Regions from separate parts of the Blautia sp. RTP21359st1_E11_RTP21359_211015 genome, predicted to be linked through region 2. Evidence: predicted binding sites of a transcription regulator. Region 2 holds the regulator's gene; each other region holds the start of a gene.

Region 1 (5,172 bases), on a different contig from region 2:
CAGGATTTACAGCCATTCCGGTGAAAGTAGTCTTACGGAACCAATCAGGATCTGCAGCGCAGTTCTGGTCGGCTTCCTTCATGGAAAGAGAACGCTCACGGTAGATTTCTTTCATCTTTTTTGTGAGGCTTGAGAATGTGCCGGTAACTTCCGGGTGATCGCGGAACAGTTCGCAGTAAAGCCATTTCAGATCATTGTAGTAGTGTTTCAGACGTTTCTCGTAGAGGGCATCGTAAGCTGTGTCCTCCTTGGAAGTTTCGACTTTCAGAGGCTCGGTCTTGGAAGTAGTAACTTTCGCCGGCTCAGTCTTGGAAGTCTCGACCTTGATCGGTTCGGTCTTGGAAGTCTCAACCTTGATCGGCTCGGTCTTGGAAGTCTCGACCTTGATCGGTTCGGTCTTGGAAGTCTCGACCTTGATCGGTTCGGTCTTGGAAGTCTCGACTTTGATCGGTTCAATCTTGGAAGTCTCGACCTTGATCGGTTCGGTCTTGGAAGTCTCGACTTTGATCGGTTCAGTTTTGGAAGTTTCGACTTTAAGCGTTTCCTTCTTTACGGTTTCAAGTTTTTTCACTTCGGCTTTAGCATTTTCAACAGATTTGGCAGCACTGGAACTGGTGCCGGTAGCAGAGGTATTTTTTTTCAGTTGCTTTTCTTTTTTTGCCTGCATGGCAGCTTTCTTTTTCTGGAGTCTTTTTGTTGACATATAGAGTTCCTCCTTAGATAAAATGATATTTTCGGTATAAAAATGTAAACTCTCTCACCGGAGAGAGAAACAGAGCTACAGCTTATGAAAAACAGGACGGCGGTTTTTAAATACAGCATAATAGGAAAAACCACATTCACGGAGAACATCAGCCGCCTTGTCAAAGGCATAGCCGATCTTATCCGGAGTATGGGCATCTGCACCGATGGTGATGATCTCACCGCCAAGCTCACGGTAACGTCGGATAATATTGACACATGGATTCGGTTCACCAAGCCCGTAGTGATAACCGCCTGTGTTCAGCTCGATTCCCACATTTTTGCGGATCAATGTCCGCAGGATCTCGTCCAGGATCTCCTTATATCGTCCGTAAGAATACTGACGGTTCTGATTTGGACCATAACGTACTACATAGTCGATATGTCCGTACACATCCATCTCGTCAAAAGCAGCGATATTTTCCAGGATGGATTCAAAATATTCCATGTAGCATGCGGATTCCTTACGGCCCTCAAAATAAGAAGGATAATAAGGATCGTATCCGTGCACCACATGGGAGGAACCAATAACGAAATCAAAGGGAACTTCTTTCAGAAGATCGGAAAAAGATTCTGCAAGCTGAGGCTGAAGTCCAAGCTCGATCCCGAAGTTAACCTGAATCTGGTCTTTAAAAGCATCCGCAAGACTCTCAAGTTTCTGACGGTATGCAGGGATGTTCAGGGAAAAATCAAGATTTTCCGGAGTATCGGGATAATCCGGATCAAAATGTTCAGTAAAACAGATTCCCGTGAGACCCTGGTCTGCGGCAGTCTGGATCATTTCTTCCATCGGTGTATCGGAATCTGCGGAAAAAGAGGAGTGCATATGGCAGTCCCATAAAATTTTCTGGTCCATTTTGTACCTCCATATTCAAGCCTTTATATTCTGTGACAATGATCGTATCTGCCTGTTATGAATCCGGGAAAGTCAAACTCCCAGCGAGAATATAGATATCCGTTTTGGGAATCAGCAGGACAGAACTTTCTATCAGAGAATTATAGCACATTTTTCAGAAATTTTCTTAATATTTATTTTAATGTTCTTTTTTATAAATAGCTCTTGAATTTTTGTTTGGAATTAGGTACAATATGAAACAGGTTGATGTTTCTTTAACAAAGGAACGATTTAAATCACCATTCAATTCATAGGAGGAATTTATCATGGCAGTAAAAGTTGCAATTAATGGTTTTGGACGTATCGGTCGTCTTGCATTCCGTCAGATGTTTGGAGCAGAAGGATTTGAGATCGTAGCAATCAACGATCTTACATCTCCTAAGATGCTTGCTCACTTATTAAAATATGATTCTACACAGGGAAGATATGCTCTTGCTGATAAAGTAACAGCAGGCGAGGATTCCATCACAGTAGACGGAAAAGAGATCAAAATCTATGCTAAGGCTAACGCTGCAGAGCTTCCATGGGGAGAGATCGGTGTAGACGTAGTTCTTGAGTGCACAGGTTTCTACACATCCAAAGACAAAGCTCAGGCTCATATCGATGCAGGTGCTAAGCACGTAGTTATTTCCGCTCCGGCTGGAAACGACCTTAAGACAATCGTTTACAACGTAAACCATCAGGGTCTTACAAACGAGGACAAGATCATCTCCGCAGCTTCCTGTACAACAAACTGCCTTGCACCAATGGCTAAGGCTCTTAACGATCTTGCACCGATCAAATCCGGTATCATGTGCACAATCCACGCTTACACAGGCGATCAGATGACACTTGACGGACCGCAGAGAAAAGGCGATCTGAGAAGATCCCGTGCAGCTGCAGTTAACATCGTTCCGAACAGCACAGGTGCTGCTAAAGCTATCGGACTTGTTATCCCAGAGCTTAACGGCAAACTTATCGGTTCTGCACAGCGTGTACCTACCCCAACAGGTTCTACAACAATCCTTACAGCAGTAGTTGAAGGAAACGTTACTAAAGAGCAGATCAACGCAGCTATGAAAGCAGCTTCCAATGAGTCCTTCGGATACAACGAGGATGAGATCGTATCCAGCGATATCGTTGGTATGAGATTTGGTTCCCTCTTCGATGCTACTCAGACAATGGTACTTCCACTTGAGAATGGCACAACAGAGGTTCAGGTAGTTTCCTGGTATGACAACGAGAACTCCTACACAAGCCAGATGGTTCGTACAATCAAGCACTTCGGAAAACTTCTGAACGCTTAATTTTCTGCGAACGGGTGTAGAAGAATAGACTCAGAAAGGGTCCGGTCTGAAGAGGACCGGGCCCTTTTTTTCCAAAAGATCAAACAAAAAAATGTCTGAGGAAATGACTGTTAACAGAGCGGACAACAATACCGCTCGCCCTTATTCATCTGCTTTTGCAGAAATAAAAGTTAAGGAGATATAGAGATGCTGAACAAAAAAAGTGTTGACGATATCAATGTAAAAGGACAGAAAGTACTTGTAAGATGCGACTTCAATGTTCCGCTTCAGGATGGAAAGATCACAGATGAGAACCGTCTTGTAGCTGCTCTTCCTACAATCAAGAAACTGATCGCAGACGGCGGAAAGGTTATCCTTTGTTCCCACCTTGGAAAACCGAAGGGAGAGCCGAAACCGGAGCTTTCTCTTGCACCTGTAGCAGTTCGTCTTTCTGAGCTTCTTGGCCAGGAAGTAAAATTTGCAGCAGATCCTGAGGTAGTAGGACCGAACGCAAAAGCTGCTGTAGCAGAGATGAAAGATGGCGATGTAGTTCTTCTTGAGAACACACGTTATCGTGCAGAAGAGACAAAGAACGAAGACAAGTTCAGCGAAGATCTTGCTTCCCTCTGTGATGTATTTGTAAATGATGCATTCGGAACTGCTCACAGAGCTCACTGCTCTAACGTAGGTGTTACCAAATATGTAAAAACAGCAGTTGTAGGATATCTGATGCAGAAAGAGATCGATTTCCTTGGAAACGCTGTAAACAATCCGGAGAGACCATTCGTAGCAATTCTTGGCGGTGCTAAGGTTTCCAGCAAGATCTCTGTAATCAACAACCTTCTTGACAAGGTAGATACACTGATCATCGGTGGTGGTATGTCCTATACGTTCTCCAAGGCTATGGGCGGACATATCGGAACATCCCTCTGCGAGGATGATTACCTTCAGTATGCTCTTGACATGATGAAGAAAGCAGAGGAGAAGGGCGTGAAGCTTCTTCTTCCTGTAGATAACAGAATCGGTGATAACTTCTCCAACGACTGCAACATCCAGGTTGTAAAACGTGGTGAGATTCCGGACGGATGGGAAGGAATGGATATCGGACCGGAGACTGAGAAGCTTTTTGCAGACGCTGTAAAAGATGCCAAGACTGTTGTATGGAACGGACCGATGGGATGCTTCGAGATGCCGAACTTCGCTCATGGTACAGAAGCAGTTGCCAAAGCTCTTGCTGAGACAGATGCAACAACGATCATCGGTGGCGGTGATTCTGCAGCAGCTGTAAATATCCTCGGATATGGCGACAAGATGACACACATCTCCACAGGCGGCGGTGCTTCTCTTGAGTTCCTTGAGGGAAAAGAGCTTCCGGGTGTAGCAGCAGCTAACGATAAAGACTGATAAAAAATAAAGTGTTCCAAGAACACAAAAAAGGAGATAAAACCATGGCAAGAAAGAAAATCATTGCTGGAAACTGGAAAATGAACATGACACCAAGCGAGGCTGTAAAGCTGGTTGAGACTTTAAAACCGCTTGTTGTTAACGACGAAGTTGATGTAGTATTCTGCGTACCGGCTATCGACATCATTCCTGTTGTTGAGGCAGCTAAAGGAACAAACATCCAGGTTGGTGCTGAGAACATGTACTTCGAGGAGAAAGGTGCTTATACAGGCGAGATCGCTCCTGCTATGCTCGTAGACGCAGGCGTTAAGTACGTAGTACTTGGACATTCCGAGAGAAGAGAATACTTCGGTGAGACAAACGAAGACGTTAACAAAAAAATGCTTAAAGCTTTCGAGCATGGTATCACACCGATCATGTGCTGCGGTGAGACACTTACTCAGAGAGAGCAGGGCGTGACAATGGACTTCATCCGTCAGCAGGTTAAGGTTGGATTCCAGGGTGTTACAGCTGATCAGGCTAAGACAGCAGTTATCGCTTACGAGCCGATCTGGGCTATCGGAACAGGTAAGACAGCTACAACAGAGCAGGCTCAGGAGGTTTGCGCTGATATCCGTAAATGCATCGCTGAGATCTATGATGACGCTACAGCAGCAGAGATCCGTATCCAGTACGGCGGATCTGTAAACGCTGCAACAGCTCCTGACTTATTCGCTCAGGCTGACATCGACGGCGGTCTTGTAGGTGGCGCTTCCCTGAAACCAGATTTCGGAAAGATCGTAAACTACAAATAAGATTCACTTAAAAAGGGGCTTCGGCCCCTTTTTTTATATCTTTTTATAAAAAAACCAGAAAAACTCTCCCTGA
Region 2 (5,172 bases):
ATACATCTGGCCTTTTTCATCTGCGATCACCGTACATGCATCCTTCAATACGCACACAGAGCCTGTTTCCGCAGCAGATTTCAGTGCAGTATCTGCGATCTCATGCTGGATCTCCTGGATCGTTCTGCCACTGAGCCGGCTCATTTCTCCGATATGCGGTGTCAGGACTACATGCTCTCCCAGATACTGGTACCACTGTGGATGTGCAGCCAGAAGGTTCAGGCCGTCCGCATCCAGGATCAGCGGCTTTTTCTCCCGGGCAGCCGCCGTGAGAAACCACTGTTCTCTCTCACGGCTGGCCACTGATGTTCCAAGTCCCGGTCCGATCACGATCACATCACACCAGGATAGAAGCTGTTCATTGGATTCCTGATCAAAGCGGCTGCAGACCATAGCCTCCGGAAGGAGTATCTGCAGTGGGATCCTGTTGGCTTCCACAGTCTGGATCTTTACCATTCCCGCACCGGCACGAAGTGCTGCACTGGCGCTTAAATAAGCGGCTCCGCACATTCCCTCACTTCCGGTCACAAAGAGCACTTTTCCGAAGGTACCCTTGTTTCCGCCGGGATCACGTTCCGGAAACAGCTTCAGATCTTTATTTTCCAGACAGGCGGCAGATGCAGTCACAGCTTCCTGCTCATAGATCCCGATATCGGCGGTAACGATCCTTCCTGCATACAGTCTTCCCGGATAAAAGCAAAGACCTCTTTTCCGGTAGGCAAATGTGACAGTCAGATCGGCGCTGAAGGCAATTCCCATTTCCAGGCCAGTATCTCCGTTCACTCCTGACGGGATGTCAACTGCGATCTTTTTGGCCCTCGCACTGTTCATCTCATGGATGATATCAGCATAATGTCCCTCGATCGGACGCGTCAGGCCTACCCCAAACACGGCATCTACTATAGTAGTATATTCACTCCACTGCGGGTTATTCACCTCCGGGACTCGATAACCGGAAGCGATCTTATACTGAAGAGCGGTCTCTCTGGTCATTTTATCTTTGTTTCCGACCATATAAAACTCAACCCGGATCCCCTTCAGATGGAACAATCTGGCAACAGCGATACCGTCACCGCCATTATTTCCGCTTCCGCAGACTACCAGGATCCTTTCGTCCTTCTGGAGATACTTTTCTGTTTCCTCTACCACCTTCAGTGCTGCCCGCTCCATCAGAACCTCGGAGGGAACTCCGATCTCACGGATCGTTGTGGAGTCCAGATCCTTCATTTCTTTGCAGGTAACAAGCTTCTTCATTCTGTCTTCTGCCTCCCCTCTGTCATAGAGAAAGCTGCCGTTTCCGGCAGCTTAACAATTCTTACTTATCCACATGTTCCTGCCTGTATTTGCTGAGATTATAAGACAGTGTCATCAGACTCTCGGAAAGATGAACGTTCTCTACGATCACATCATCCGGTGTCTCAAGATCGAGATGTGCAAAATTCCAGATTGCCTTGATCCCGTTCTCCACCAGGATATCTGCCATTTCCTTGGCTTTATTCTTGGGAAGTGTCAGAATCGCGATCTCCACGTTATTCTCTCTCAGGAAAAACGGAAGCTCACTGAGCATTTGGATCTCAAGTCCACGGACTGCGATGCCCTCAAGCACAGGATTTACGTCAAAGATACCAACCAGCCTGAAACCGCGCTTCTCAAAATCCACATAATTGGCAAGTGCCTGTCCCAGATTACCGGCACCCAGAATGATCATCGGATGAACGGTATCCAGTCCCAGGATCTTACCAATCTCTGTATAAAGATAATGTACATTATAGCCATACCCCTGCTGCCCAAAACCGCCGAAATTATTAAGATCCTGACGGATCTGAGAAGCTGTGGTATGCATCTTCTTACTTAACTCATTGGAAGAAATACGTTCTACATTGTCTTCCATCAGCTCTCCTAAGTAGCGGTAATAGCGTGGCAGACGCTTAATCACCGCTTTCGAGATTTGTTTTGTCTCCACGATAGTTTTCCTCCTTACCTTACACTAGGTTAATTATAACGAATTGACATTTTCCTGTCAATTAAAGTTGTCTATTCTGTACAAATTTCTTTATAATTTTTCTAATAATTGATTTTTTCTTTGAAATCCCGGCAGTTTCCGTTATAATAGGTGGAGGATTTTTCCTTGTTCAGGCATAAACAGGGGTGATTCTTTATACAGGAGGACAGTTTTTATGATTTTATCATGTCAGAATATATGCAAGGCCTTTGGCGAAAAAGTAATTTTAAATGATGCATCCTTTCACATTGAAGATCGTGAAAAGGCTGCTCTGATCGGCTGCAACGGTGCAGGAAAGACCACACTACTGCGGATCATCATGCAGGAGCTTTCTGCTGATTCCGGTACCGTGGTGCTTGCCCGGGATAAAAATATCGGCTATCTTGCCCAGTACCAGGATATCCACGGACATCATACCATCTACGAGGAGCTTCTTACCACCAAGCAGCACATCATCGATATGGAGCGCCGTATCCGCAATATGGAACAGGAAATGAACACGGTGACCGGTGATGAGCTGAACCGTCTGATGGAAACCTATACCCGCCTGACCCATCAGTTTGAGCTGGAGAACGGATACGCTTACAAAAGTGAGCTGACCGGTGTCTTAAAGGGTCTCGGCTTCACGGAGGAAGATTATGACAAGCAGATCGAAACTCTTTCCGGCGGTCAGAAAACCCGTGTGGCGCTGGGCAAGATGCTTCTTTCCAAGCCGGATATCCTGCTTCTGGATGAGCCAACCAATCACCTGGATATGGAAAGCATCTCCTGGCTGGAAACTTATCTTCTGAATTATCCGGGAGCTGTTTTTATCGTCTCCCATGACCGTTATTTTCTGGATAAGGTGGTCACCAAGGTCATTGAGATCGAAGCCGGACAGACCCGCGTATACAGCGGCAACTACTCTGCCTATGCTCTCAAGAAGGCTCAGCTTCGTGACGCACAGTACAAGGCATACTTAAATCAGCAGCGGGATATCAAGCATCAGGAAGCCGTTATCGCCAAGCTGAAATCCTTTAACCGTGAAAAATCCATCAAGCGTGCGGAAAGCCGTGAAAAAATGCTGGACCGTGTACAGAGGATTGAAAAGCCTCTTGAGCTCCAGGACCGGATGCGTATCTCGCTGGAACCACGGGTGTTAAGCGGAAACGATGTGCTCCACGTGGAAGCGCTTTCCAAGGCCTTTCCGGGACAGACCCTGTTCTCCGATATCTCCTTTGATATCAAACGCGGCGAGCGTGTGGCACTGATCGGAAACAACGGAACCGGAAAGACCACCATGCTAAAGATCATCAACGGTCTTATTGAGGCAGATGCCGGCAAATTTTCCCTTGGTTCCAAGGTGCAGATCGGTTATTACGATCAGGAACATCATGTTCTGCATATGGACAAGACAATTTTCCAGGAGATCTCCGATACTTATCCGACTCTCACAGAGACCGAGATCCGAAATATGCTTGCCGCATTTCTCTTTACCGGAGATGATGTTTTCAAGGAGATCTCCGCACTTTCCGGTGGAGAAAGAGGCCGTGTTTCCCTTGCAAAGCTGATGCTTTCCGAAGCCAACTTCCTGATCCTTGACGAGCCTACCAACCATCTGGATATTGCCTCCAAGGAGATCCTGGAGGAAGCACTGGTCAGCTACACCGGTACAGTCCTTTATGTATCCCATGACCGTTACTTTATCAATCAGACTGCGACCAGGATCATGGAGCTGACAAACCAGGCAGTGGTAAATTACATCGGTGATTATGATTACTATCTGGAAAAGAAGGAGGAGCTGACCAGTACCTATGCACCGGGAAGCACTTCTCCGGAGGCACCTGCCGAAGAAAAAGCGGTTTCCGAGAACAAGCTTTCCTGGCAGCAGATGAAGGAAGAACAGGCAAAGAAACGAAAACGGGAAGCCGAGCTGAAAAAAGTCGAAGCCCGTATCGAAGAGCTGGAAACAAGAGACAGCGAGATCGACGAAACCATGGTCCTTCCGGATGTCTGCACCAATGTAGCGGAATGTACAAAGCTGAGCCGCGAAAAAGCAGCCATCGCTGAAGAACTGGAAGAACTTTATGAAAAATGGGAAGAGCTGGCCTGACGGTCAGCTCTTTTTATCCCCTTATGTTTTTATGGAAGCAGCATGCCGAGATGCTGTTCAAAGCATACACCATCGTTACGGTCTGTTCCTTCCTCCACCGCATCCCGGATCGATGCCGAGATAAAGTCCACGGCCAGTTCTGCACAGGTTTTCATGGAATATCTTTTTACCAGCCCTGCACTGAGCACGGATGCAAAAAGATCTCCTGTCCCGGAATAGCTTCCGCCGGATTTCTCTGCAAATACCCAGGAGCTGTTTCCGTTTTCCAGGACAAGATTCCCCATTTTCAGAGGCTGCCCCTCCTCCCTGTGATCCACTCCAGTGATCACAACGGCAGGAAGTGAAAATTCCCGGGCAAGTCCGCACCCGATCTCCCGGATCTCTTCCATCCGCCGGGCCTCTGATGCCTTTTGCAGTTTCTTCCAGATCTCCTCCATTTTTTCTTTTCCGTAGAGAAGAAGAAGGGCTTCCGTAAGGTTCGGTGTGATCACATAGGAACGACGTGTCAGTTCGCAGAACCGGCTGCGGAGTTCTTCTGTATAGATCGGATAAACCGCGCCGTCATCCCCCATCACCGGATCTGTAAGGATCAGCGTATCCTTTCCTGCAAACGCGTCCATAAATTTCAGAATCCTGTCTGCCTGCTTATCATCAGAAAGAAATCCTGTATAGATCCCATCCGGGAAAAATCCTCTTTTTTTCCACTGCTCCATATATGGTTCCATATGCTCTGTGAAATCCTCACAGAAATAACTTTCATAACCGGTCTGGTTGCTTAAAACAGCGGTGGGAAGTGGACACGCCTGGACTCCCATCACCGAGATCACCGGGATCGCTGCTGTCAGTGAACATTTCCCCAGCCCGGAAAGATCATTGATCACTGCTATTTTTTTCATGGTAATTCTCCAGTCTTGAGTTTTTTTCTGTAATATTATAGAATGAACTGTCAGGTTTACGCAATCATTTTTGGAAGGAAATCATCATACTTATGTTAAATATATCCGCTGAACACAAAAAAGAACACCTTTATCTGGAGGTTTATCACTATTACCGGAAGCTGATTCTGGAAGGCCGTCTC
Region 3 (5,172 bases), on a different contig from region 2:
TCAGTTTAAATACAGATAATAAAAGGTTTACCAGAATACTGATCCCGGATACCTTCATTGCTGTCTGCTGTTCCCATGAAGCTGTTTTTTCTGTATCATGTATAATTGTTTTGTTTTCTGTGTGTTCCATAAACAGAATCTCCTTTTAAATATATGATCAGGTTCTTCTTATGGCACAACATTTTCCGTGAAAAAACCGGCGGTTCCTTCACTACTCGCTGCAGTGCGATTTTCCGCCGGTGTTCTTTCTTTTCTGTATAGGGATATCCCAGCTTCTACCTTCTGTTCCATCCATATTTTGCAGTAAAAAAGACATACCTGCGAAACATACACTGTCCCGCAGATATGTCTGAAAGCAAAGTCACATTCCATATCCGCTGCCGCTTCCTGCGGCCCGGCCCCATGCCTTCGATAAATATTTTCGATTCCGAAAAGCATCGCCTGCTCAGTTTGTACTGTTGATCTCGCATCCTGTTCGAATGTAATGCAGTGCAAAGAGAATTTTTACAGTCTTACGGGTCTCCCGCTTAACTTCTCAGAAAGGATACACCATATGTCCTCTGTTAGTCAAGCCAAAGTTTTTTATTTTACAGGTAGATATCTTCAACTTTCTGTTTATTCCATGTCTGGAAACATGCTTCGCACTGCACAGTTCTATATCAAATAATAGATCCTCAGTTGTTTGTCAAAAAACCGGGAGCGGATAAATCCGCTCCCGGTTAAGTCTACGATCTGTATTCAGTTGGAATGACTGATTATGCCTGCGGGCCGGCTGCAACGAGTGCTTTACCAGCTGCATTTCCTTCATATTTAGCAAAGTTCTTAACGAATCTTGCAGCAAGATCTTTAGCCTTTGTCTCCCACTCTGCAGCATCTGCATATGTGTCACGTGGGTCAAGGATTGCAGGATCTACGCCCGGAAGCTCTGTCGGAACCTCGAAGTTGAAGAATGGGATTTTCTTTGTCGGAGCTTTAAGGATAGATCCGTCAAGGATAGCATCGATGATACCACGAGTATCTTTGATGGAGATACGTTTTCCAGTTCCATTCCAACCTGTGTTAACGAGGTATGCTTTCGCACCGCTCTTCTCCATTCTCTTAACGAGCTCCTCAGCATATTTTGTCGGATGAAGCTCAAGGAATGCCTGTCCGAAGCATGCGGAGAATGTAGGAGTAGGCTCTGTGATTCCACGCTCTGTACCAGCAAGTTTAGCTGTGAATCCGGAAAGGAAGTAGTACTGTGTCTGCTCCGGTGTCAGGATAGATACTGGAGGAAGTACGCCGAATGCATCTGCGGACAGGAAGATAACCTCTTTCGCTGCCGGTGCAGAAGATACAGGGCGAACAATGTTCTCGATGTGGTTGATCGGGTAGGAAACACGTGTGTTCTCTGTTACGCTCTTGTCAGCGAAGTCGATCTTGCCCTCAGCATCAAGTGTTACGTTCTCAAGAAGAGCGTTTCTCTTGATCGCATTGTAGATGTCCGGCTCAGACTCTTTGTCAAGGTTGATAACCTTAGCGTAGCATCCACCCTCGAAGTTGAATACTCCGTTGTCATCCCAGCCATGCTCGTCATCACCGATCAGAAGACGCTTAGGATCTGTGGAAAGTGTTGTCTTACCTGTTCCGGAAAGACCGAAGAAGATTGCTGTGTTCTCTCCGTTAAGGTCTGTGTTTGCAGAGCAGTGCATGGAAGCGATGCCCTTCAGCGGCAGATAGTAGTTCATCATGGAGAACATACCTTTCTTCATCTCTCCGCCGTACCATGTATTAACGATAACCTGCTCACGGCTTGTAATGTTGAACATTACAGCTGTCTCAGAGTTAAGTCCTAATTCTTTGTAGTTCTCAACTTTAGCCTTGGATGCGTTGTAAACAACGAAATCCGGCTCAAAGTTCTCAAGCTCCTCAGCTGTCGGCTGAATGAACATGTTTGTTACGAAGTGTGCCTGCCATGCAACCTCAACGATGAAACGGATAGCCATACGTGTGTCTTTGTTAGCTCCGCAGAATGCATCTACTACGAAAAGTTTCTTGTTGGAAAGCTCCTTCTTGGCAAGATCTTTAACTGCATTCCATGCTTCCTGAGTTGCCGGATGGTTATCGTTCTTGTACTCATCGGATGTCCACCAAACTGTGTCCTTGGAGTTCTCATCCATAACGATATATTTGTCTTTAGGGGAACGTCCTGTGTAGATACCTGTCATTACATTGACAGCACCAAGCTCACTGACCTGACCCTTCTCAAATCCTTCAAGCTCCGGTTTGGTCTCTTCCTCAAATAATGTCTCGTAGGAAGGATTGTACACGATCTCAGTTGTTCCGGTAATACCATACTTTGTTAAATCGATTTTTGCCATCTTAACATTTACCTCTCTTCTTTAATAGTAATTATGATAGCCACCTACTGCTGCAGGTTTTTGTCATCCTGCCATAGGAATTGGTCATTCCAACATCCCTATCCACAATTATACATAAATTGTACGTAAAAGCAACCAAAAAAATTCATTTTCCGCAAAAAAATGATAAATCTTTAACAGTGACGTTTTGGTACTGTCAGATTTTACTCCATCTATACTTGACTTTTTCAGAATAATGGCTACAATATATCTGATTATAGTTATTATATATATTTATAATAGTAACTATATGATTTTAATATATAGAAAGAAGTGATTTCTATGTCAGATATTCTGATCAAACGTAATCATATGGAAATCCCTTGGCACAACTACGTAAGTACCAGGAACAGCCAGCCCATTACAGAAGCTTCTCTTTCCGAAAAAGCTTCCCTGATCGGCCGTACAGGCATGATGCTTCTCTCCTGTGGGACCGGTGCCTGGCGGGTACGGAGTTCCATGAATACATTGTCAGAAGCACTTGGTATCACCTGTTCCGCAGATATCGGATTGATGTCCATAAGCTACACCTGCTTTGACGGTGAGAGCAGTTTTTCCCATGCACTTAGTCTGACTACCACCGGCGTAAATACTTCCAGACTGAACAGGCTAGAACATTTTGTCAGTGATTTTCCTGCGGAGGGTATCCATATGAGCGGTGAAGCACTGCACAGTCAGTTAGATGAGATCGAGCGGATCCACGGGCTTTATTCCCCTGCCGCCCTGGGACTGGCTTCTGCACTGGCCTGTGGTGCATTTACTTTTCTTCTGGGCGGTGGCCCGCTGGAAATGATCCTGGCTTTTGCAGGCGCAGGCATCGGAAACGCCATCCGCTGCAAGCTTGGCAAGCATCATTTTACTCTGTTTATGTGCATTGCAGTTTCTGTTTCCTCCGCCTGTCTTGTATATGCAGGCTTCCTGAAGCTGGCAGAGCTTCTGTTCCACATTTCCGTCCAGCATGAGGCCGGATACATCTGTTCCATGCTGTTTATCATTCCGGGCTTTCCGTTTATCACAAGCGGGATCGACCTTGCCAAGCTGGATATGCGTTCCGGTCTGGAACGACTGGCCTACGCCATTATTGTTGTAATGGTGGCTGCTGTCTCTGCCTGGCTGATGGCACTGCTTCTTCATCTGAAGCCTGTGGATTTCCTGCCTCTGGAGCTTTCGGCAGCTCAGAGGATCCTGTTCCGGCTTCTGGCAAGCTTCTGCGGGGTATTCGGCTTTTCGGTCATGTTCAACAGCCCTGTCCGTCTAGCCGCAGCTGCCGCCTTCATCGGCGCACTGTCCAACACTTTACGTCTGGAGCTTGTTGATCTTGCCGGTTTCCCACCTGCTGCCGCGGCTTTTTTCGGAGCACTGACAGCCGGACTTCTGGCCTCCCTCCTCAAAACAAAAGTGGGATATCCCAGGATTTCCATTACCGTACCATCCATTGTGATCATGGTTCCCGGACTTTATCTCTACCGGGCGATCTACAATCTGGGGATCATGTCCCTGAATGTTTCCGCCTCCTGGTTTGCAGCTGCGATCCTGATCATCGTTGCTCTTCCCCTGGGCCTTATTTTCGCCAGGATCCTTACGGACAAAATGTTCCGCTACTGCACCTGATGGGCATACAAAAAGGACTGCTTTCTGTAGCTTCCGGTCATCAGCTATCCTTCTGATAACCGGAGCAATACAAAAGCAGTCCTTTTTTGTACATTCTATTTCATTACGATCTCATCAGCGATCCCGATCATTTTTTCCAGGCGGTCCGCAAATTTATGGATGGGGAGAAAAACGCCCAGTCCGTCATAACGTTTTCCACCATCCTCCACAGAATCCTGCCCATAATATACAAAGGCTCTTGGAAGCTTCTTCTGAATTGCCATCATGATATCCCATACAGCCGCATAGGCCTGTGCCTCCGTTTCCTTTTCCCTTACGCTGTCCGGAAGCTCATACACCAGCAGCACACCGATATGTTCGCCCATTTTGTACTCTTCTACTTCCATGGTATCTTCATCATAGGCATGGCGCTTCCGGTAGCCATACGCCAGATACATCTTTACGCCCTGCTTCTCCCTGTATATCCTGCGGAACCGGTCGTAATCCCTATCACTTACATGAATTCCCTTTTCCCGCAGAAAATTTCCTTTTTCATCTGTGAGAAACACCGGATTCTCCTGTCCATCTGCATTGAACCTGAACGGTGCCAGAAAAGAATTTCGCAGAAGATCAAACATACTGTTCTGGCAGATCGCCATAAGGAGAGCTGTCAGATCACGGTTTTTATATGCGTCCAGCAATGCATAGGCGAATTTTTCCGGAGGAAGATATCCGCATTCTATGTCTGTATCCGCATCCATGGATTCATAGAAGGTCTCCGTCAGCCGTCTGCACGCCTCCGGATCCTTCAGGATCTTTTCAAATAAAAGCTCCGCCTTTTCCTCTCTTGGGAATAATGTGCTGTTTTCCACAATTCCTCACCCTTTCTAATCTCTATGTTTACTGGAAAACATCAGAATAAAGCTGATCAGAAGCAAAACATCCGATACCCAGATTGCCGGGATCCCCAGCCTCATGGACAGATTTCCTCCGCCACCGGCTCCAATGGCAAAAAAGAAAATTATTCCGAAATAATAAAGAGCCTGCTTCAGCTGTTCCGGACGTTTTTCACGACAATACACGGACAACGCCGCCGTGCCGCTTCGTAAATTTCCGATGCACATAGTGCTTGCATAGGAATAACCGCCCACCTTCCGGAAGGTCTGTACCTGCATGGCGCAGG
Region 4 (5,172 bases), on a different contig from region 2:
ATACTGCTCAACTGCTCTTCTGTAAAACTCATCGAAGTTTTTACCAGGTGTACGGACATCAATATAAAATACCGTCACATTGGTATCCGGATATTTATCACGGATCAGCATGGCATGCTTAGCTGTGTACATACAGCAGATCTTGGAACAGTATGGCTTTCCACGGTCATCGGAGCAACGGCTTCCAACACACTGGATAAATACGATCTCCTTCGGTGCTTTTCCATCGGAAAGGCGCTCAAGATGTCCTTTTGTAGGTCCTGCAGCATTCATGATACGCTCCAGCTCCAGAGATGTGATCACATCCTTGCTCTGGCTGTATGCGTATTCATCGTATTTGTCAAGCTTGATGGTATCAAATCCGGTTGCCACCACGATCGCTCCGTATTTCTGTGTTACGATCTCATCCTGCTGATCGTAATCAATGGCTCCTGCCTGACATACTTTGGAGCAGACACCACATTTGCCTGTCTTAAATTTCAGGCAATGCTCTCTGTCGATCACAGGAACATTTGGAATCGCCTGTGCAAACGGAGTATAAATAGCTGACCGGTTGTTCAGCCCTCTGTTGAACTCATTTGGAATCTTTTTGGAAGGACATTTTTCCTGGCAGACTCCACAGCCTGTACATTTGTCCATGTTGACACTTCGCGCTTTTTTGCGGATATCAACAGTAAAATCTCCTACAAAACCTGCAACTTTTTCTACTTCACTGTATGTATAGATATTGATCTTTTCGTGAGCTGCAGCCTCCACCATTTTGGGAGTAAGGATACATGCGGAGCAATCCAGAGTAGGGAAGGTTTTGTCAAGCTGTGACATTCTTCCGCCGATACTTGGTGTTTTTTCCACAATATCAACTTCATAGCCTGCATCGGCAATATCAAGAGCCGTCTGGATTCCGGCGATACCGCCTCCGATGATCAGGGCTCTCTTTGTAACCTGGCTTTCTCCCGGCTGAAGAGGAGCATTTAAATTGACTTTTGCTACTGCTGCTCTTGCAAGGATCACGGCCTTCTCCGTAGCCTCCTGCATATCCTTGTGGATCCAGGAACAGTGCTCACGGATATTTGCGATCTCCACCATATATGGATTCAGGCCGGCCTTTTCCGCTGCTTTACGGAAAGTTGCCTCATGCATACGCGGAGAACAGGAACAGACAACCACTCCTGTGAGATTTTTTTCACGGATGGCTTCCTGGATCCTGGACTGTCCTGCTTCAGAACACATATACTGATAATCTTCTGCATGGACAACTCCTGGCTCTTTTGCAATGATCTCCACAACTTTTTTCACGTCTACCGTAGCGGCAATATTACTTCCGCAATGACAGACAAATACACCGATTCTCTGCACTTTCTCACCTCCTGTATCTTCTGAACGCACTTACAAGCAGCTGCTGAGGAAGCTCCGGATCAAGAAGCTCCGGAATTTCATTTGGTGAAAGATAGTCTCCGCCTTTTTCCCGAACAACCAGCTGTCTTGCCCCGTCAATGATCTTTCCGGGTTTTACGTCTCGCGGACAGCGCTCCACACAGGCAAAACAGGAAAGACATTTCCACAGGGATGCTGAATTTACAAGTGCTTCGATATTTTCATTGATCACGTAGGACACAAACTGATGAGGCTTGATATCCATCTCGTCAAAGGATGGGCAGGTAGCAGAGCATTTGCCACACTTCATACATTTCAGAGGATTGGTCCCGCTGATCTCCTTTATTTTTTCCGCAGCAGAATGGTTATCTCTCATTTTGCCACCTCCTCTTTGACGCCAAGGGCTTCTGCCAGAAGCTCTGTAAAATAGTAAACCGGCATTTTATTTCCGGAATTTTTATTCAGATTGTATTTGCAAAGCGGACAGGCAGTGATCAGCATATCTGCGCCAAAGCCTGCTGCGCTTTCTTCAATCTTTTCACACATATTCTGTGACATTTCTTTTTCTTTCAGGGATATATATCCTCCACAGCATTCATTTCTGTAAGGATAGATCACAGGCTCAGCGCCAAGGGCACGAATAAAATCCTCCATGATCCTTGGATTTTCCGGATCATCAAATGCCATGATCTTTCCAGGTCTCAGAAGCAGACATCCGTAATAGGCTCCGATCTTCTTTCCGGTAAAAGGATTTACTACTTTTTCTTTCAGTTTATCAAAACCGACTCTGTCCCGGAGAACCTCCAGATAATGGAGAACGGTTGTCTCTCCTTCATAGGGAGCTTCCAACTGCATATAATTGTTGGCTCTGGTCCGGATATCTTCCACATTTTTCATATCATCATTGACACGCTTGATCACATGATGACAGGCTGAACAGATCGTCACCAGATCCTGGCCTTTTTCTTTTGCCTGGTTTAACGCACGGACGGAAGAAAGCTTTGTGGCGATCTCGTCTGTGCCAAGCGGATAAACACCACCACAACACTGCCAGTCCTCGATCTCCTCAAGCTCAAACCCAAGGGCTGTGGCACTGGCTCTGGCATACTCATCCAGATCTTTGGCCTTTGTTCTCAGGGTGCAACCCGGATAATAACTGTACTTCATACCTTTCATTATCCTTTCTTAGTCTAAAATCTGACGTTTCTAGTAGATATTCTTGTTCATATATTGTCTTTTTTTTAACGATACATGAATAAAAAAATGAAATCTCAACTAACACTTATTTGAGTTTTTTTATCAATTTGCACCCAAATAAAAGAGAAAAACACTCTTCCTCCGCAATTAAGAAGTGTATTAGCTCGATTTCCGAAATCATCATATCACGTTATTTCTGTTTCGACAAGGCTTTTTCGATATTTTTTTGTGTTTTTTTTAACGTACTTTTGAAAAACCTTATCATTTACGATCCTGTTTCCATGATAATTTTCATTTTCGGGCATAAAAAAAGCTCCGGATCTCTCCGAAGCTTTTTTGCTCCTATCAGTAAATAATGATCGGATAACCTGCATCAATGGTGTTATAGATCAGTGCTGCCTGATCCTTAGGCAGATTGATGCAGCCGTGGCTTCCGTTGGTTTTATAACGGTTCCCGCCAAAGGATGACTGCCAGGACGCATCATGAAGTCCCTGTCCGTAGACAAAAGGCATCCAGTAATTAACCTTTACATCGTAACCATATTCATTGCTGGTAAGGTTAAAGGGACTCGCCTTGTAGGCGATCGGCCATGCACCACGATATGTTTCACGCCCCTTCACCGGCTTACCGCTGACAATATCTGTTTCCGTCACAAGGCTTCCGTCCTTATACAGCCACAAATGCTGTGCATCCAGACTGACCTCTATGTAACTGCCTGCCAGATCGTCTGTTCCGTTTCTCTGGTATCCTTTTTTGCTGTAAACAGGCTCTCTTGTTACAGCAGTACCACTTTTCAGGTCTTCCAGAAGCTGAGCATATTCTCCGTCCTGATCGATCCGATAGCCGTACTCATTTCCCTCAATGGTCACATCCGTTCCCGCAGATGTATGAAAGGTACGGGGAACATAAATGGTATTGTATTTGTTGGCAAGCTCACTGATGTAGGCTTTAATGGCTTCTTCATCTAAAGTCAGCGTCTCCCCTTCAGCCTTCAGCCAGGATGTGATCGTATCGGAATCCAGAACAGCCGTTTCACTTCCGAATGTATAAGTTACTGTACTGCTGCGGTATTTCTTCAGCTGGCTGTTCAGGTCTGTAACCTTATTTTTCATATCCTCTGTTACAGTGACAGTCGGACTTACATACACATGCTTGTTGATCGGTACTGTAATGATATCTCCAAGAAGAGCCGTATCAAATGCTACGTTCAGATTTGTGTCCACAGTAGTCTCCAGCTTATCCGGATCGATTTCCGTCCCCTGTACCTGCTTCACAAGGGTGAATTCTTTTTTCTCCTTATCGTACTGAATGGCTGCATCAACAGAAGCTTTTCTTTCTTCCGTACCGAAATTTGAAAGATCAAGAGCCTGCTTTTCCTGCTCCTCATCTTCCTCGATCTGACATTCCGGTTCTATATTTTCTTCCTTTGGAAAAAGCTTCCGGCTCTCTTCCCGCTGTTTCTGAATTTCTGTAAGCTTACTCAGAAGGGCTTCTTCATTGAGACTGTAGCCCAGCTCTTTCAAAGTAGTACTGTAAACTTCCTGATCATTTTCCTGAAAGGATACCGGACGATCTGCAAATTCCGCAGTGATCTTTTCTTCTGCCTGCTTTGCATCCAGTCCGGAAACATCCACTCCCCATATGGAAATCTTCCGTCCCAGCGTATTGTGATCTGCCAAGTATGTATAGACAAATAATCCTGCCACTGCCAGGATCGTTACGCCAATACAGATCCCAAGTATGATCTTCAGTGTCTTTTTACTGATGGTTGATCTTTTCTCCATACCCTTATCCCTCGAGTCTTATGTAATATATGTTATGTTGTCACACTGGCTGTTATTATAATACAATAAATCCCATTTTCTGTAAAAATGACTTATCCCGGATCCTTCTGATCCGGTAAAAAAAGACAGACTGACGCCTCTGCGAAAATCTGTCTTTCTCATACGTTTCTTTATCTGTTTCTGGCAGCAGTATTTCTCTCAGGATCTTCTGCTTCTTATTCCGGCATTACGATCTTGCCTGCAACGGCACAGGCTGCTGCTGTTTTCGGAGATGCCAGATAGATCTGAACCTTGGAAGTTCCCATACGTCCCAGGAAATTACGATTGTTGGTTGCCACAACCTTTTCACCGTCTGTCAGGATTCCGCCGGTCCTTCCGCAGCAAAGTCCGCAGCCCGGATGTGTAATGATAGCCCCTGCTTCCGCAAGAGTATCCAGAATGCCAAGCTCAATAGCCTGACGGTAAATTTTGCGGCTGGCAGGAGTCACAATCAGCTTTACAAAGTCTGCAACCTTTTTGCCCTTCAGCACCTCTGCTACCGCCATAAGATCCTCCAGACGTCCGTTGGTGCAGGAACCGATGAATACCTGGTCGATGGTCTCACCCTGAAGCTCACTGACATCACGGATCTTGTCCACCTGAGACGGACATGCCATTACCGGCACAAAATCCTCTGCTTTATAAGTTATGGTCTTCATGTAGACAGCATCCTCATCTCCCACAAGACTCTTCTGATAATCATCAAGCTCTACGTTGCAGTAAGCAGCTGTCTTCTCATCCGGTGTAAAAAGTGCACATTTCGCACCGGCCTCAATT

What was found. Region 2 encodes Rex, which represses fermentation and respiration genes when NADH is low (regulators of the CRP and FNR family bind a similar motif). Its sites were predicted from a motif close to ATTGTTAANTANTTAACAAT; they were not measured.
Region 1: gap (type I glyceraldehyde-3-phosphate dehydrogenase) is a predicted target of Rex. The motif match lies at 1,840-1,859, and genes of this name have one in related genera.
Region 3: pckA (phosphoenolpyruvate carboxykinase (ATP)) is a predicted target of Rex. The motif match lies at 2,522-2,541, and genes of this name have one in related genera.
Region 4: AB5026_RS00435 (CoB--CoM heterodisulfide reductase iron-sulfur subunit B family protein) is a predicted target of Rex. The motif match lies at 2,604-2,623, and genes of this name have one in related genera.

The regions. Positions count from the first base shown of each region.
Region 1 is NZ_JBDGAB010000027.1:43,898-49,069, forward strand. Features, by position in the region: gene AB5026_RS10705 (hypothetical protein) at 1-703, opposite strand, end outside; gene AB5026_RS10710 (histidinol-phosphatase HisJ family protein) at 779-1,597, opposite strand; gene gap (type I glyceraldehyde-3-phosphate dehydrogenase) at 1,903-2,922, shown strand; gene pgk (phosphoglycerate kinase) at 3,109-4,305, shown strand; gene tpiA (triose-phosphate isomerase) at 4,350-5,099, shown strand.
Region 2 is NZ_JBDGAB010000013.1:47,346-52,517, reverse strand. Features, by position in the region: gene AB5026_RS06650 (NAD(P)H-hydrate dehydratase) at 1-1,254, opposite strand, end outside; gene AB5026_RS06645 (redox-sensing transcriptional repressor Rex) at 1,316-1,963, opposite strand; gene AB5026_RS06640 (ABC-F family ATP-binding cassette domain-containing protein) at 2,178-4,094, shown strand; gene AB5026_RS06635 (pyridoxamine kinase) at 4,124-4,990, opposite strand; gene AB5026_RS06630 (PLP-dependent aminotransferase family protein) at 5,083-5,172, shown strand, end outside.
Region 3 is NZ_JBDGAB010000002.1:58,328-63,499, reverse strand. Features, by position in the region: gene AB5026_RS01055 (cation diffusion facilitator family transporter) at 1-130, opposite strand, end outside; NiCo riboswitch at 331-459, opposite strand; gene pckA (phosphoenolpyruvate carboxykinase (ATP)) at 756-2,360, opposite strand; gene AB5026_RS01045 (threonine/serine exporter ThrE family protein) at 2,682-4,010, shown strand; gene AB5026_RS01040 (DUF4866 domain-containing protein) at 4,106-4,861, opposite strand; gene AB5026_RS01035 (YoaK family protein) at 4,877-5,172, opposite strand, start outside.
Region 4 is NZ_JBDGAB010000001.1:90,323-95,494, forward strand. Features, by position in the region: gene AB5026_RS00425 (CoB--CoM heterodisulfide reductase iron-sulfur subunit A family protein) at 1-1,356, opposite strand, end outside; gene AB5026_RS00430 (4Fe-4S dicluster domain-containing protein) at 1,361-1,750, opposite strand; gene AB5026_RS00435 (CoB--CoM heterodisulfide reductase iron-sulfur subunit B family protein) at 1,747-2,541, opposite strand; gene AB5026_RS00440 (L,D-transpeptidase family protein) at 2,917-4,356, opposite strand; gene AB5026_RS00445 (3-isopropylmalate dehydratase large subunit) at 4,572-5,172, opposite strand, start outside.